One region of the Kluyvera sp. STS39-E genome, then DNA from elsewhere that is predicted to be linked to it. Evidence: predicted binding sites of a transcription regulator. Region 1 holds the regulator's gene; each other region holds the start of a gene.
What was found. Region 1 encodes Fur, which represses iron uptake genes when iron is present. Its sites were predicted from a motif close to ATAATAATGAGAACNACTATCAA; they were not measured.
Positions count from the first base shown of each region.

Region 2: sodA (superoxide dismutase [Mn]) is a predicted target of Fur. The motif match lies at 1,628-1,650, and genes of this name have one in related genera.
Region 3: feoA (ferrous iron transporter A) is a predicted target of Fur. The motif match lies at 1,313-1,335, and genes of this name have one in related genera.
Region 4: exbB (tol-pal system-associated acyl-CoA thioesterase) is a predicted target of Fur. The motif match lies at 1,604-1,626, and genes of this name have one in related genera.

Region 1 covers NZ_JBFQGA010000002.1:232,520-235,554, forward strand. The annotation lists gene ybfE (LexA regulated protein) at 1-260, shown strand, start outside; gene fldA (flavodoxin FldA) at 412-942, shown strand; gene fur (ferric iron uptake transcriptional regulator) at 1,239-1,691, shown strand; gene chiQ (ChiQ/YbfN family lipoprotein) at 1,809-2,144, opposite strand; gene chiP (chitoporin) at 2,195-3,035, opposite strand, start outside.
Region 2 covers NZ_JBFQGA010000011.1:60,977-64,011, reverse strand. The annotation lists gene cpxA (envelope stress sensor histidine kinase CpxA) at 1-66, shown strand, start outside; gene yiiM (6-hydroxyaminopurine reductase) at 190-864, opposite strand; gene sodA (superoxide dismutase [Mn]) at 934-1,554, opposite strand; gene AB4K05_RS21320 (TRAP transporter substrate-binding protein) at 1,897-2,853, shown strand; gene AB4K05_RS21315 (TRAP transporter small permease) at 2,870-3,035, shown strand, end outside.
Region 3 covers NZ_JBFQGA010000005.1:66,683-69,717, reverse strand. The annotation lists gene feoB (Fe(2+) transporter permease subunit FeoB) at 1-948, opposite strand, end outside; gene feoA (ferrous iron transporter A) at 977-1,204, opposite strand; gene AB4K05_RS12080 (Tex family protein) at 1,682-3,035, opposite strand, start outside.
Region 4 covers NZ_JBFQGA010000001.1:246,856-249,890, forward strand. The annotation lists gene yghB (DedA family general envelope maintenance protein YghB) at 1-87, opposite strand, end outside; gene metC (cystathionine beta-lyase) at 249-1,436, opposite strand; gene exbB (tol-pal system-associated acyl-CoA thioesterase) at 1,688-2,419, shown strand; gene exbD (TonB system transport protein ExbD) at 2,426-2,851, shown strand.

The sequences.
Region 1 (3,035 bases):
ATTTGTTCGCAAATGAGCGTCGCCCGGGAAGACCAAAAACCAATCCGCTTTCGCGTGACGAGCAGCTCCGCATCAATAAGCGCAACCAGCTAAAACGCGACAAGGTTCGTGGGCTCAAGCGTGTTGAACTGAAGCTGAATCATGAAGCCGTTGATGCGCTCAACGAGCTGGCGACTGCCCGTGATATGAGCCGTAGCGAACTCATCGAAGAGATGTTGATGAATCAGCTCGCGCTGCTGCACGGACAGGGGAAAGTCTGAAAAATCCCCCCAAAACACGCTTTCATGTAGCAGAGTGTGCAGTACGGCACGATTGCTGTTTCCGCACTTAGACCTGTTCTGCTATGATTGCCCTTATCTGTGGGCATTAAGCCACCACCATATCATTAAGTTTCAAGAGGTTATTTTACTCATGGCAATCGTTGGCATCTTCTTCGGTAGCGATACCGGAAACACCGAAAATATCGCAAAAATGATTCAAAAACAGCTTGGTAAAGATGTCGCTGATGTTCATGACATCGCCAAGAGCAGCAAAGAGGATCTGGAAGCGTTCGATATCCTGCTGCTGGGCATTCCAACGTGGTACTACGGTGAAGCACAGTGCGACTGGGATGATTTCTTCCCAACGCTGGAAGAAGTTGATTTCAACGGCAAGCTGGTTGCGTTGTTCGGCTGTGGCGACCAGGAAGACTATGCAGAATATTTCTGTGATGCCCTGGGTACCATCCGTGACATTATTGAACCTCATGGCGCAACCATCGTCGGCCACTGGCCAACCGCCGGCTATCATTTTGAAGCGTCTAAGGGCCTTGCCGATGACGATCACTTCGTGGGCCTAGCCATTGACGAAGATCGCCAACCAGAGTTGACCGCAGAACGCGTTGAGAAATGGGTTAAGCAGGTTGCCGAAGAACTGCACTTGGATGAGATCAAAAACGCCTAATTGCGATAATGAGGTGTAATTATTGAATTGCACCTCATTAATAGGTAAAAGCAATTAAAATAATAGCTACATTTTTTTAACTTTTTATCGCATACCTGTACAATATCATCAGATTTGGCGCAGGTTCATCGCCCAGTTTGTCGATGATGCCTCGTTTTTGAAAGCTCAGCTTACCCGGGCCTTGCTGTTTTCATTTTGATAGGGCCATTCTATAATGAGACGCATTAATTCGGGTGCATTCTCTGTGAAACTTTCACTGATGGAAGTTAATCGTAAAGCAACAGGACAGATTCCGCATGACTGACAATAATACCGCATTAAAGAAGGCTGGCCTGAAAGTCACACTTCCACGGTTAAAGATTCTGGAAGTTCTTCAGGAACCTCATAACCACCATGTCAGCGCGGAAGACTTATACAAACGCCTGATCGACATGGGTGAAGAAATCGGTTTAGCCACGGTTTACCGCGTACTTAACCAGTTCGATGATGCTGGCATCGTGACCCGCCATAATTTTGAAGGCGGTAAATCCGTTTTCGAATTAACCCAACAGCATCACCACGATCACCTGATCTGCCTCGACTGCGGTAAAGTTATCGAGTTCAGCGATGATTCTATTGAAGCTCGCCAGCGTGAAATCGCCACTAAACATGGTATTCGCCTAACCAACCACAGCCTGTATCTGTACGGTCACTGTGCTGAAGGCGACTGCCGTGAAGATGAACACGCTCACGACGACGTCGCAAAATAACGACTCGCCGCTCGTCAAAAAGCCAGCCACCGTGTGCTGGTTTTTTTTTACCTTTCTTCAGCTACCCACATAAAAAAACCGCTGCAAGCAGCGGTTTTTTTCGTTCAGCAGACAACGTTACTTGTTCGACGTATTGTTGCTGCGGATCTCTTGCCAGATTTTATCGCATTTGCTTGCGACAGCTTGGTCATTACCCATTTTTCTAGCCTGAATGCACTGCTGGTAGTCCAACACACGCACGCTTTCCTGATTCGCGAACTGCTCGTGCTTCTTCTCTTGCTTCAGCACGTTTAATACGCTCTGGCAGGCCTCGATTTTCTCCGGGCTGCCTTCCGCCGTATTGATACAGGCGCTATAGGCATCTTTCAGTTTGCTATCTTCTTGCGGCGCAGGAGACTGCACACAGGCGCTAAGGCCAGCGGCCATCAGGGCGACAATAATCAATTTTTTCATGCAATGAGCCTCTTAGTGGCGGTAGTGGTTTCCCGCTACCGCCTCATGCATCAGAAAATAGTGAACGGTGCGATGACGATGAATTTCACGTCACGTTCGTCCTGGAAGATGTTGCCGTAACCGCCGCCCCAGCTTGGGATATCGGAGTGGTTGTCGTACTGAGTGAAGTGCAGTTTGAAGAGCGTACCCTTCGCGCGGCCTTCCTGTACGGTGTACATGGCATCAAGGCTATATGCAGATTCTTTGATGGTGTTGTTTTTGTTGTAGAACGCGTCTGGATTCATCTGCCAGGTCGCTGGTTTAGCATCCCATGCATAGACGTAAGACGCGCCCACTGCCCAACCAGGGAGATTCCAGTTTTTCAGGTCATACATGCCGCCGAAGAACACCGCTTTTTCGCCGTTGGCGTTGAAGTCAGAGCGGTTATCCCACCAGATATCCAGACGACCGTTAGAGGAAGCATAGGTTGGCGTCATACGCTGCAGGAAGTAACCCTGCTGGCCTTCAGCTTTAACCCAAGTCCCTTCCAGACGGAAATCGAACACCTCGTTAAGCTTGTAACCAAAGGTCAGTGCTTGCAGCCACGCGGTGCCATCATAAATATCGTTTACGCCGCGGTCGGTGACTTTGTCACGAGTACCGTAGAACTGATAGCTGGTCGTCAATGGGCCGCCAGGAATATCGAATTTGTAGCTCGCTTTGGCGAAGTACTGATCAACATAACCTTCTGCCTGACCAAATGCCGCTTCCAGCACCAGGTCATTTTTGAAATCGTATTTAGCACCGATAGAGTGCAGGTAGTCGACTTTGGTCTTCTTATCGTTCTGATAGAAGTTATCCATCTCCAGGTGCCAAGGCGCTTTGTACTCGTTGGTCCACATGTAGGAGAAG
Region 2 (3,035 bases), on a different contig from region 1:
GCCGACGACAGTCCGCTCGGCGGTTTACGCCTGACGCTCTGGCTACCGCTCTATAAGCGAACCTAAAAAACCATCGGCCTGCTTATGCAGGCCGATTTTTTATGCGGCTAACGGCCGTAGGCCTGATAAGCGTAACGCCATCAGGCATTGCCGCGCACATTGCCGGATGGCGGCTATGCCTTATCCGGCCTACTTACCCCACAAACGTCGGGAATTATCTTCAATCTTGCCGCTTAAGCGACGCTTTTGCATCGTTCGACTCCAACTTGCCGACAGCCCCGCCGCGCTCAGCAAACGGTGGTACTGGTCATCATCAAACGGCATCGACCAAGCGATAACGCCCGCCTCATGCACCGAGATATCGCTCAGTCGTGACACCAGCTCAAGGGGGGCATCGCTGGACACGTTGCCCGGCGCAATCACCCGATACAACCAACCGGTTTTGCCACTGTTTTGCATCAGGGAGGCCATATCGCCGCTCGCGAAATGGAAATTGAGCTTAAAACACGGGGAGCGTGGCTGGGTCACCTGGATTAAAGTCTCGCCCCAGCGGTAGATATCGCCAATAAAGACATTATGTTCGGTCATCCCCTCGGCTGACAGGTTTTCACCAAACGCTGGCGCGCAAAACAGGGCCGCCTGCTCAGGGAACTCTCGCGACCACTCGGCATAATGTTCACGAGGATACTGGCATAACGCACGATCCGGGCCGCCGTGGATTTTCTTCTCGGCCTGTTCATCGCCCAACAGCCCCAGTTCGGTCAGCTCCAGCTCACCGTCTACCTGCACTTTGGCAATTGCGCTCGGGCGGCTACCGTCGTAGTCGCGAATCTTACCTATAAACACGTCAACCGGATGATGCATCTGCTGCTCCTTAGGCGGATACAAAAAAAGCGAGCCATCAGACTCGCTTCTACAGACCGGCAATGCAAATTATTTTTTAGCGGCGAAACGCGCTGCTGCTTCGTCCCAGTTCACTATGTTCCAGAACTCTTTGATGTAGTCCGGGCGGCGGTTCTGGAATTTCAGGTAGTAAGCGTGTTCCCATACATCCAGACCCACAATTGGGAAACCCGATGCGCCGGAAACAGCTTCACCCATCAGCGGGGAGTCCTGGTTTGCGGTAGAAACCACAGCCAGTTTGTCGCCTTTCAGCACCAGCCACGCCCAGCCGGAGCCGAAGCGGGTTGCTGCTGCTTTTTCAAATTCAGCTTTGAAGTTATCAACGGAACCGAAGTCGCGCTCGATAGCCGCTTTCAGGTCGCCCTGCAGGGTGGTGCCTTTTTTCAGGCCTTTCCAGAAGAAGCTGTGGTTAGCGTGGCCGCCAGCGTTGTTACGCAGAACGGTTTTCTTGTCAGCTGGCAGCTGATCCAGTTTGGCGATCAGTTCTTCTGCAGACAGAGAAGCGAACTCCGGCAGGCTTTCCAGCGCTGCGTTAGCGTTGTTGACGTAAGCCTGGTGGTGTTTGCTGTGATGGATTTCCATCGTCTGTTTGTCGAAGTGCGGTTCCAGGGCATCGTACGCATAAGGCAGTGATGGCAGGGTATAGCTCATAATCATCTCCATTATTGTCGGGCGGCAAACCTGTTAACGCCGCGTAATCAGTTGGTTCATTATAGTTATTTAAATGATATTGAAAATGATTATCAATGCCGTAGTTTTTATAAGGTTATAACGATTTGTTATGTCCGTGAAAATCTGGGCGCTTTTCGTTAACCGAATTGATGAATTCTTAAAATTTCACATTTTGACACCGATAGATGCAAACACGCCTTTTTTGCCACCTTAGCGCAACTGTTGGCAATAACCGCAAGGTCATCATAGGTATTAACAGGTAATTTCGCCCCAGAACTATCAAACGTTGAGGGTTATATGAAATTACTACGGACAGTCAAAATGCTCCTGCTCTGCTGCCTGTCACTGCCTGCCTTTTTGCATGCCGAGACCGTACTGCGTCTTGCCTATGCGGAAAACAGCCAGCCGGTGAAAGATGCGCTGCGCTTTCTGGGCAACCAGATCGAGGAGAAGACCCAGGGTGACATTAAGGTAATGTACTTCCCTGACGGCCAGCTAGGCGGCGAACGCGAGCTGGTTGAACTCACCCAGGTTGGCGTGGTGGATATCACCAAAGTATCTTCCGGACTGATGGAAAGCTTCTCCCCGATGTATGGAATTTTCTCCCTTCCCTACCTGTTTGCCGACCGCGATGAATATTACAAGGTGATGGATAACCCCGATGTAATGACCCCCGTTTATCAGTCCACCCAAGCGCAAGGCTTTGTGGGCGTCGGTTGGTACGATTCTGGCGCGCGTAACTTCTACATGAGCAAAGCGCCGGTACGCAGCATCGACGATTTAAAGGGCAAAAAAATCCGCGTGATGCAAAGCGACACCGCCATCCGTACGCTCAAACTGCTGGGGGCCTCCCCTATCGCCATGAGCCAGGCCGAAGTCTATACCTCCTTGCAGCAAGGCATTCTGGACGGCGCTGAAAACAACGAATTCGCCCTCACTATCGCCCGTCACGGCGAAGTTGCCCGCTATTACTCCTACGATATGCACACCCGTATTCCCGACATTCTGCTAATGAGCTCGCTGACGCTGGAAAAGTTAACGCCAGAGCAGCAACGCATCGTCAACGACGCTATCAAGGCCTCTATTGAATTTGAAAAAGCCGCATGGGATGCCGAAATAGAGAAGACCAAACAGCAGGCGGTGAAGGACTTTAACGTCGAATTCTTTGATATCGATATCAAACCCTTCCAGCAGGCGGTTCAGCCTATCTATGCCGAGCTGAAGAATCGCCCGCAGCTGGATGCGCTCTATCAGACAATTCAGGCCGCGAAACACTGATCTCTAAGGACAAAAAATGGAAATAATCAGAAAAGGACTCGATCGACTACTGGAAGTCGTCTGCTGCCTGGTTTTGGCAATGATGGTTGCCGTCTCCTGCTGGCAGGTTATTAGCCGCTACATTGTCGGCCAGCCCAGCACCATCACCGAAGAGCTGCTGCGCTTCTCGCTGGTGTGGATCT
Region 3 (3,035 bases), on a different contig from region 1:
AGCGACTGAACCGCCATCAAAGATAGGCTGCAGCGCGCCGCCAATGTTGATCGCCAGTAAGAACATCAGGTACATGACGAACAGGAAGATCGGCAGGCCCAGCACGCGGTTGAGGATGATTTTGTCCACCGCAGTGGTAAAACGGCTTGGTTCGGCGGTTAAGGTGTTGCTGACCGCGTCACAGATAGCCGCGATGCTTTGGTAGCGAGCATCGGCGATATACAACGCGGGATCGTCCATTTCATCACTCAGGTTAGCGAGTGAAATCTCCAGCTTGTGTGCGGCGTCGCCGGCAAAGGCGCGGCTATAAATATCCCCTTCCAGCATCTGCATGCCCAGCCATTGGCGTTGACGCATCGGCATATCCTGTGCCATTTCACCGGCCAGAATATTGGCTTCTCGAATCAGCGGCTGCGGGTAGTGCACCAGCTCCAGCGGCTGATTGGCTTGGTGACGGTCAATCGCCAGTTTCAACGCTTCAATGCCGCGCCCACGGGTCGAAACCAGCGGCACAACCGGGCAGCCCAAGCGGGCTGCGAGGGCGTCAACGTCGATGCGGATTTGTTGCTTTTCGGCAATATCGAGCATATTCAGTGCGACGATGCACGGGATGCCTAGCTCCAGAAGCTGCAGCGTCAGGTAGAGGTTACGTTCGAGGTTGGATGCGTCGACGACGTTAATCAGCAGATCGGCATCGCCGCTGAGAATGTAGTGACAGGCAATCTGCTCATCCAGCGACGTTTGCGAGGAGATGGTGGTGAGTGAATAAGTGCCCGGTAAGTCGACCAGCGTAACTTGATTATCGGTGGTGGAGAACGCCCCTTCTTTACGTTCAACGGTGACCCCGGCCCAGTTTCCCACGCGCTGGCGCGCACCGGTTAACTGATTGAATAAGGTTGTTTTGCCGGAATTAGGATTGCCAATTAAACCAATGGTTAATTTTTTCATATTTCAGACTCTTAGTACCAGGCTGGAGTTATTGTGCAAGGATTTCTAATTCAATTAGCGCGAGATCTTTTTTACGCAGCACCAAGCTAACGCGACGGGTTTCGATATGAATAGGATCACCGAGCGGAGCCACGCGAACCACGTTAAATGATGAACCCGGCAGCATCCCCAAAGAGAGCAGTTTCTGACGGTAAGCTGGGCTAATTTCGCGGGAGAAACCAACAATCTTCCACGCAGTATCAGGTGTAAATTGCATATAACCTACTTGTGTATCAGCTGGCTGAACAAAGGAGATAACGCCGTGCGCTGTGGGCAGCGGCAGGGATATCGTCAATAAATGAAGAGTTAAGACCTACGGGAAATAATGATAATGAGAATGGTTTTTATCATCAATACATAACATGCGATTGGAAGGGATTTCGACGGAAATTTGCACTTTTTTTGATATGACTCAAGCAATAGTTTGTAGCGTTAAATGAATTAAATATTATTTACATCACTTAATGTTTAATTAAGGTTTCATTGGTTAATAAAATAAATCGCGATGGGGCTTATTATTAAATGCTGATAATAAAATAATAATGGCTGAGGCGCGCGCTATTCCAAATGTAAGAATGTAGGCCTGATAAGCGTAGCGCCATCAGGCAGAGATTAGCGCTGGATTGCCGGATGGCGGCGTAAACGCCTTATCCGGCCTACAGGGAAAAACCGGGCGGTAAGCCCGGCGTTATGATTAGCGTTTTTTACCCATTGCAGCTGCCAGCGCGTCCATCATGGCGCTATTGCCTGAAGGCTGCGCTTCACGACCGCGTGGTTTCGCAGCCTTCGCCGCCGGGCGATTGCCGCCCTGATTGCGATCGCCACCGGCGCCACGGCGGGAGTTAGTTTCACCCGGTTGTTCGTCCAAGCGCATGGTCAGCGCAATACGCTTACGCTGCAGATCCACTTCCAGTACCTTCACTTTGACGATATCGCCTGCTTTCACCACCGTGTGTGGATCTTCGACGAACTTATCCGCCAGCGACGAGATGTGGACCAGACCATCCTGATGCACACCAATATCCACAAAGGCACCAAAGTTGGTGACGTTGGTCACCGCACCTTCGAGGATCATCCCCGGCAGCAGGTCGTTCATGGTTTCCACGCCATCAGCGAACTTCGCGGTTTTAAACTCAGGACGCGGATCGCGGCCAGGTTTTTCCAACTCTTTGATGATGTCGGTAACGGTCGGTACGCCAAAGCGTTCGTCGGTAAATTCGGATGCTTTCAGGCTGCGTAGCTCGCTGCTGTTGCCCATCAGGTCCTTCAGCGCCTGCTGGGTCGCCGCAAGAATACGTTCGACAATCGGATAGGCTTCTGGGTGAACGGTTGAAGCATCCAGCGGGTTATCGCCGTGATTGATACGCAGGAAGCCCGCGCACTGCTCAAACGCTTTTGGCCCCAGACGGCTGACTTTCAGCAGCTGTTGGCGGTTTTGGAACTGACCGTTCTCATCGCGCCAGGCAACAATGTTCTGCGCCATCATCCGCGTTAAACCCGCCACACGGGTCAGCAGCGCGACGGAAGCGGTATTCAGGTCTACCCCGACGGCGTTTACGCAGTCTTCCACCACCGCATCTAGCTTACGCGCCAGCTGAGTCTGACTGACGTCATGCTGGTACTGGCCAACCCCGATTGATTTCGGATCGATTTTCACCAGCTCTGCCAGTGGGTCCTGTAAACGACGGGCGATGGAGACCGCACCGCGCAGGGAAACGTCGAGATCCGGGAATTCCAGCGCGGCCAGTTCAGATGCGGAGTAGACGGATGCACCGGCTTCGCTGACGATCACCTTCTGCGCGGTGACTTTTGGGAACTGCTGCTGCACATCGAGGAAGAAGCGTTCGGTTTCGCGTGAAGCGGTACCGTTACCGATAGCGACCAGCTCAACGTTATACTTTTCGCACAGCGCCGCCACGGCGACGGCGGCTTTCGCGGCCTGTCCGGTGTGCGGATAGATGGTGTCGGTAGCGACCAGCTTGCCGGTGCCATCAACCACCGCGACTTTCACGCCGGTACGCAGACCCGGATCGAGGCCCATGGTGGCC
Region 4 (3,035 bases), on a different contig from region 1:
ATAAACGATCCCCACGACGTGCGGATTCGCCAATGCAGCAAAATCGTGCTGCCAAAGTGCGGCGACAATCTCTTGAATAACGACCATGAACATTCCCGTGGAACAGCATTTTCACACATTGTACGCTTGAAAGATGAAGAACACCTTGATCGCGTACGCAACAAATGAGGTGGTGTTGTTCTGATTTACTGACAACAACGTGGCATTTGTTTACGCCCGACACCAGACGATGCCGGGCTCGGGATATGTTACACGATGCGGGAAAATCCTGCCGCTAAATCGTCAATCAGATCGTTAACGTCTTCTAAACCGATATGGACGCGAATTAACGTGCCGCTGAAATCAATTTTGCCGTCCGGACGAATGCTTGCCAACTCCTCGGGTTGGTTGGCCAGAATCAGTGATTCAAAGCCTCCCCACGAATAGGCCATGCTGAACAGCGAGAAATTATCGAGGTAGTTTGCCAGCTCATCGGGGCTCAGGTGTTTTTTCAGCACGAAAGAGAACAGGCCGCTGCTGCCGGTAAAGTCACGTTTCCAGAATTCATGCCCTTTGCTTCCCGGTAGAGCGGGATGGTTAACGCGCTCGACCTGCGGTTGTTGTGCCAGCCACTCGGCCACTTTGAGGCTGCTTTCATGGTGCTGGCGTAAACGCACGCCGAGCGTACGCAGGCCACGGCTGGTCATATAGGCGGTATCGGCATCGAGCATTTGGCCCATCAGGTAGGCGTTCTCGCGCAACTGCGGCCAGCAGCGCTCATTCGACACCGCTGTACCAACCATAGCGTCAGAGTGGCCAATCAGGTATTTGGTGCCCGCCTGAATGGAGATATCAATGCCGAAATCCAGCGCTTTAAACAGGATGCCTGCCGCCCAAGTATTGTCGATCATGATGATGGCATCCGGCGCGACGCGGCGTACGGCAGCCACGATTGCCGGAACATCGTGGACTTCCATGGTGATGGAGCCGGGTGATTCGAGAAACACCACCTTGGTATTGGGCTGAATGAGGGCAGCAATCCCATCGCCGACAAGCGGGTCAAACCAGCTGGTGGTGACGCCCAGCTTGCCGAGAATTTTGGTGCAAAAGTCCTGCGTCGGTTCGTAGGACGTGTTGGTGACCAACACGTGGTCGCCCTGTTCAACAAACGCCAGAATGGTATTGGCGACCGCCGCCGCACCACATGGGAAAAGCGCACAGCCGGCGCCGCCTTCCAGTTCACACATCGCTTCTTGCAAAGAGAAGTGGGTCAGCGTGCCGCGACGACCATAAAATAGCTCGCCGTTGGCGCGGTTATGGGTGGCGTGTTTTTTGGCGGCGACGGTCTCGAAGACCAGTGAAGAGGCGCGCTGAATCACGCTATTTACCGAACCTTGTGTGTATTTTTTACTGCGTCCGGCATTAACCAGCGCGGTATCGAGGTGCTTATCTGCCATGTCTGTTAAACCTGTTTTTATACGTCTGGACGTCTAAACTAACACGATTGCTAGCAGGGTGTACCCTTTCCTACGTATACAGCAGAAAATTTTGCTGGATTGGCAGGAGAAAACTTTTTTACTGCGTAAGCGCAAGGAAAATAAGTGTGATTTAGGTCAATATGCAAATACTAATGAGAACTACTATCAATTCGACGTTTTTTTGATATTATTGTGCTCAGATTTTGTGATTTATGTCCTGGAGATACACAGTGGGTAATAATTTGATGCAGGCGGATCTCTCCGTTTGGGGTATGTATCAACATGCCGACATCGTGGTGAAAGTGGTCATGATCGGCCTGATTTTGGCATCCGTCGTCACCTGGGCTATTTTCTTTAGTAAGGGCGCTGAGCTTCTCGCCCATAAGCGCCGCCTCAAGCGCGAACAAAAGCTGTTAGGTGACGTACGTTCTCTGAACCAAGCGAGTGAAGTGGCGAGTGCATTTGATGCCCGCAGCTTGAGCAGTCAGTTAATCAACGAAGCGCAGAACGAGTTGGAACTCTCTGCGGGCTCCGAAGATAACGAAGGTATTAAAGAGCGTACCGGTTTCCGTCTTGAGCGTCGCGTCGCGGCGGTTGGCCGTCATATGGGGCGCGGTAATGGCTTCCTGGCAACCATCGGTGCTATCTCCCCGTTCGTCGGCCTGTTCGGTACCGTTTGGGGCATCATGAACAGCTTCATTGGTATCGCCCAGACGCAAACCACCAACCTCGCAGTCGTGGCCCCAGGTATTGCAGAAGCGCTGCTGGCGACCGCAATTGGCCTGTTTGCCGCAATCCCCGCTGTGGTTATCTATAACGTCTTTGCTCGTCTTATCGGCGGCTTTAAAGCGAATCTCAGCGACGTTGCAGCCCAAGTGCTGCTGCTGCAGAGCCGCGATCTGGATCTCAGCGCCAGTGGCGTTCATCCGGTTCGTACCGCCCAGAAATTACGAGTAGGTTAATGCCCCATGGCTATGCGTCTTAATGAAAATCTGGACGATACCGGCGAAATGCATGACATCAACGTAACGCCGTTTATCGACGTTATGTTGGTTTTGCTGATTATCTTTATGGTTGCCGCGCCGCTGGCGACAGTTGATGTTAAAGTCAATTTGCCGGCGTCGTCGAGTCAGCCACAGCCGCGTCCGGAAAAGCCGGTCTATCTGTCAGTGAAAGCGGATAAATCAATGTTCCTCGGCAATGAACCTATTACCGAAGACAACATGGTCACCGCGCTGGAAGCGCTGACGGAAGGCAAGAAAGACACCACCGTTTTCTTCCGTGCTGACAAAACCGTCGACTATGAAACGATGATGAAGGTGATGGACTCCTTACATCAGGCAGGCTATCTGAAGATTGGCCTGGTCGGCGAAGAAACCGTCGCTAAAAAGTAAAGATCCCGAATGGCGCTTAGCGCCATTCGCGTTTATTCCCTCCGGCAACCAATATTTCCCTTAAGTCTTATATTCCTCTTCTAATTCAAATCAAAAATTAAATATCATTTAGTATCACTTAATATGCTGGATATATTTTTAGCATTGTAGTGGCTAGTCTTAAATAACCTTCCTACGCTTAATT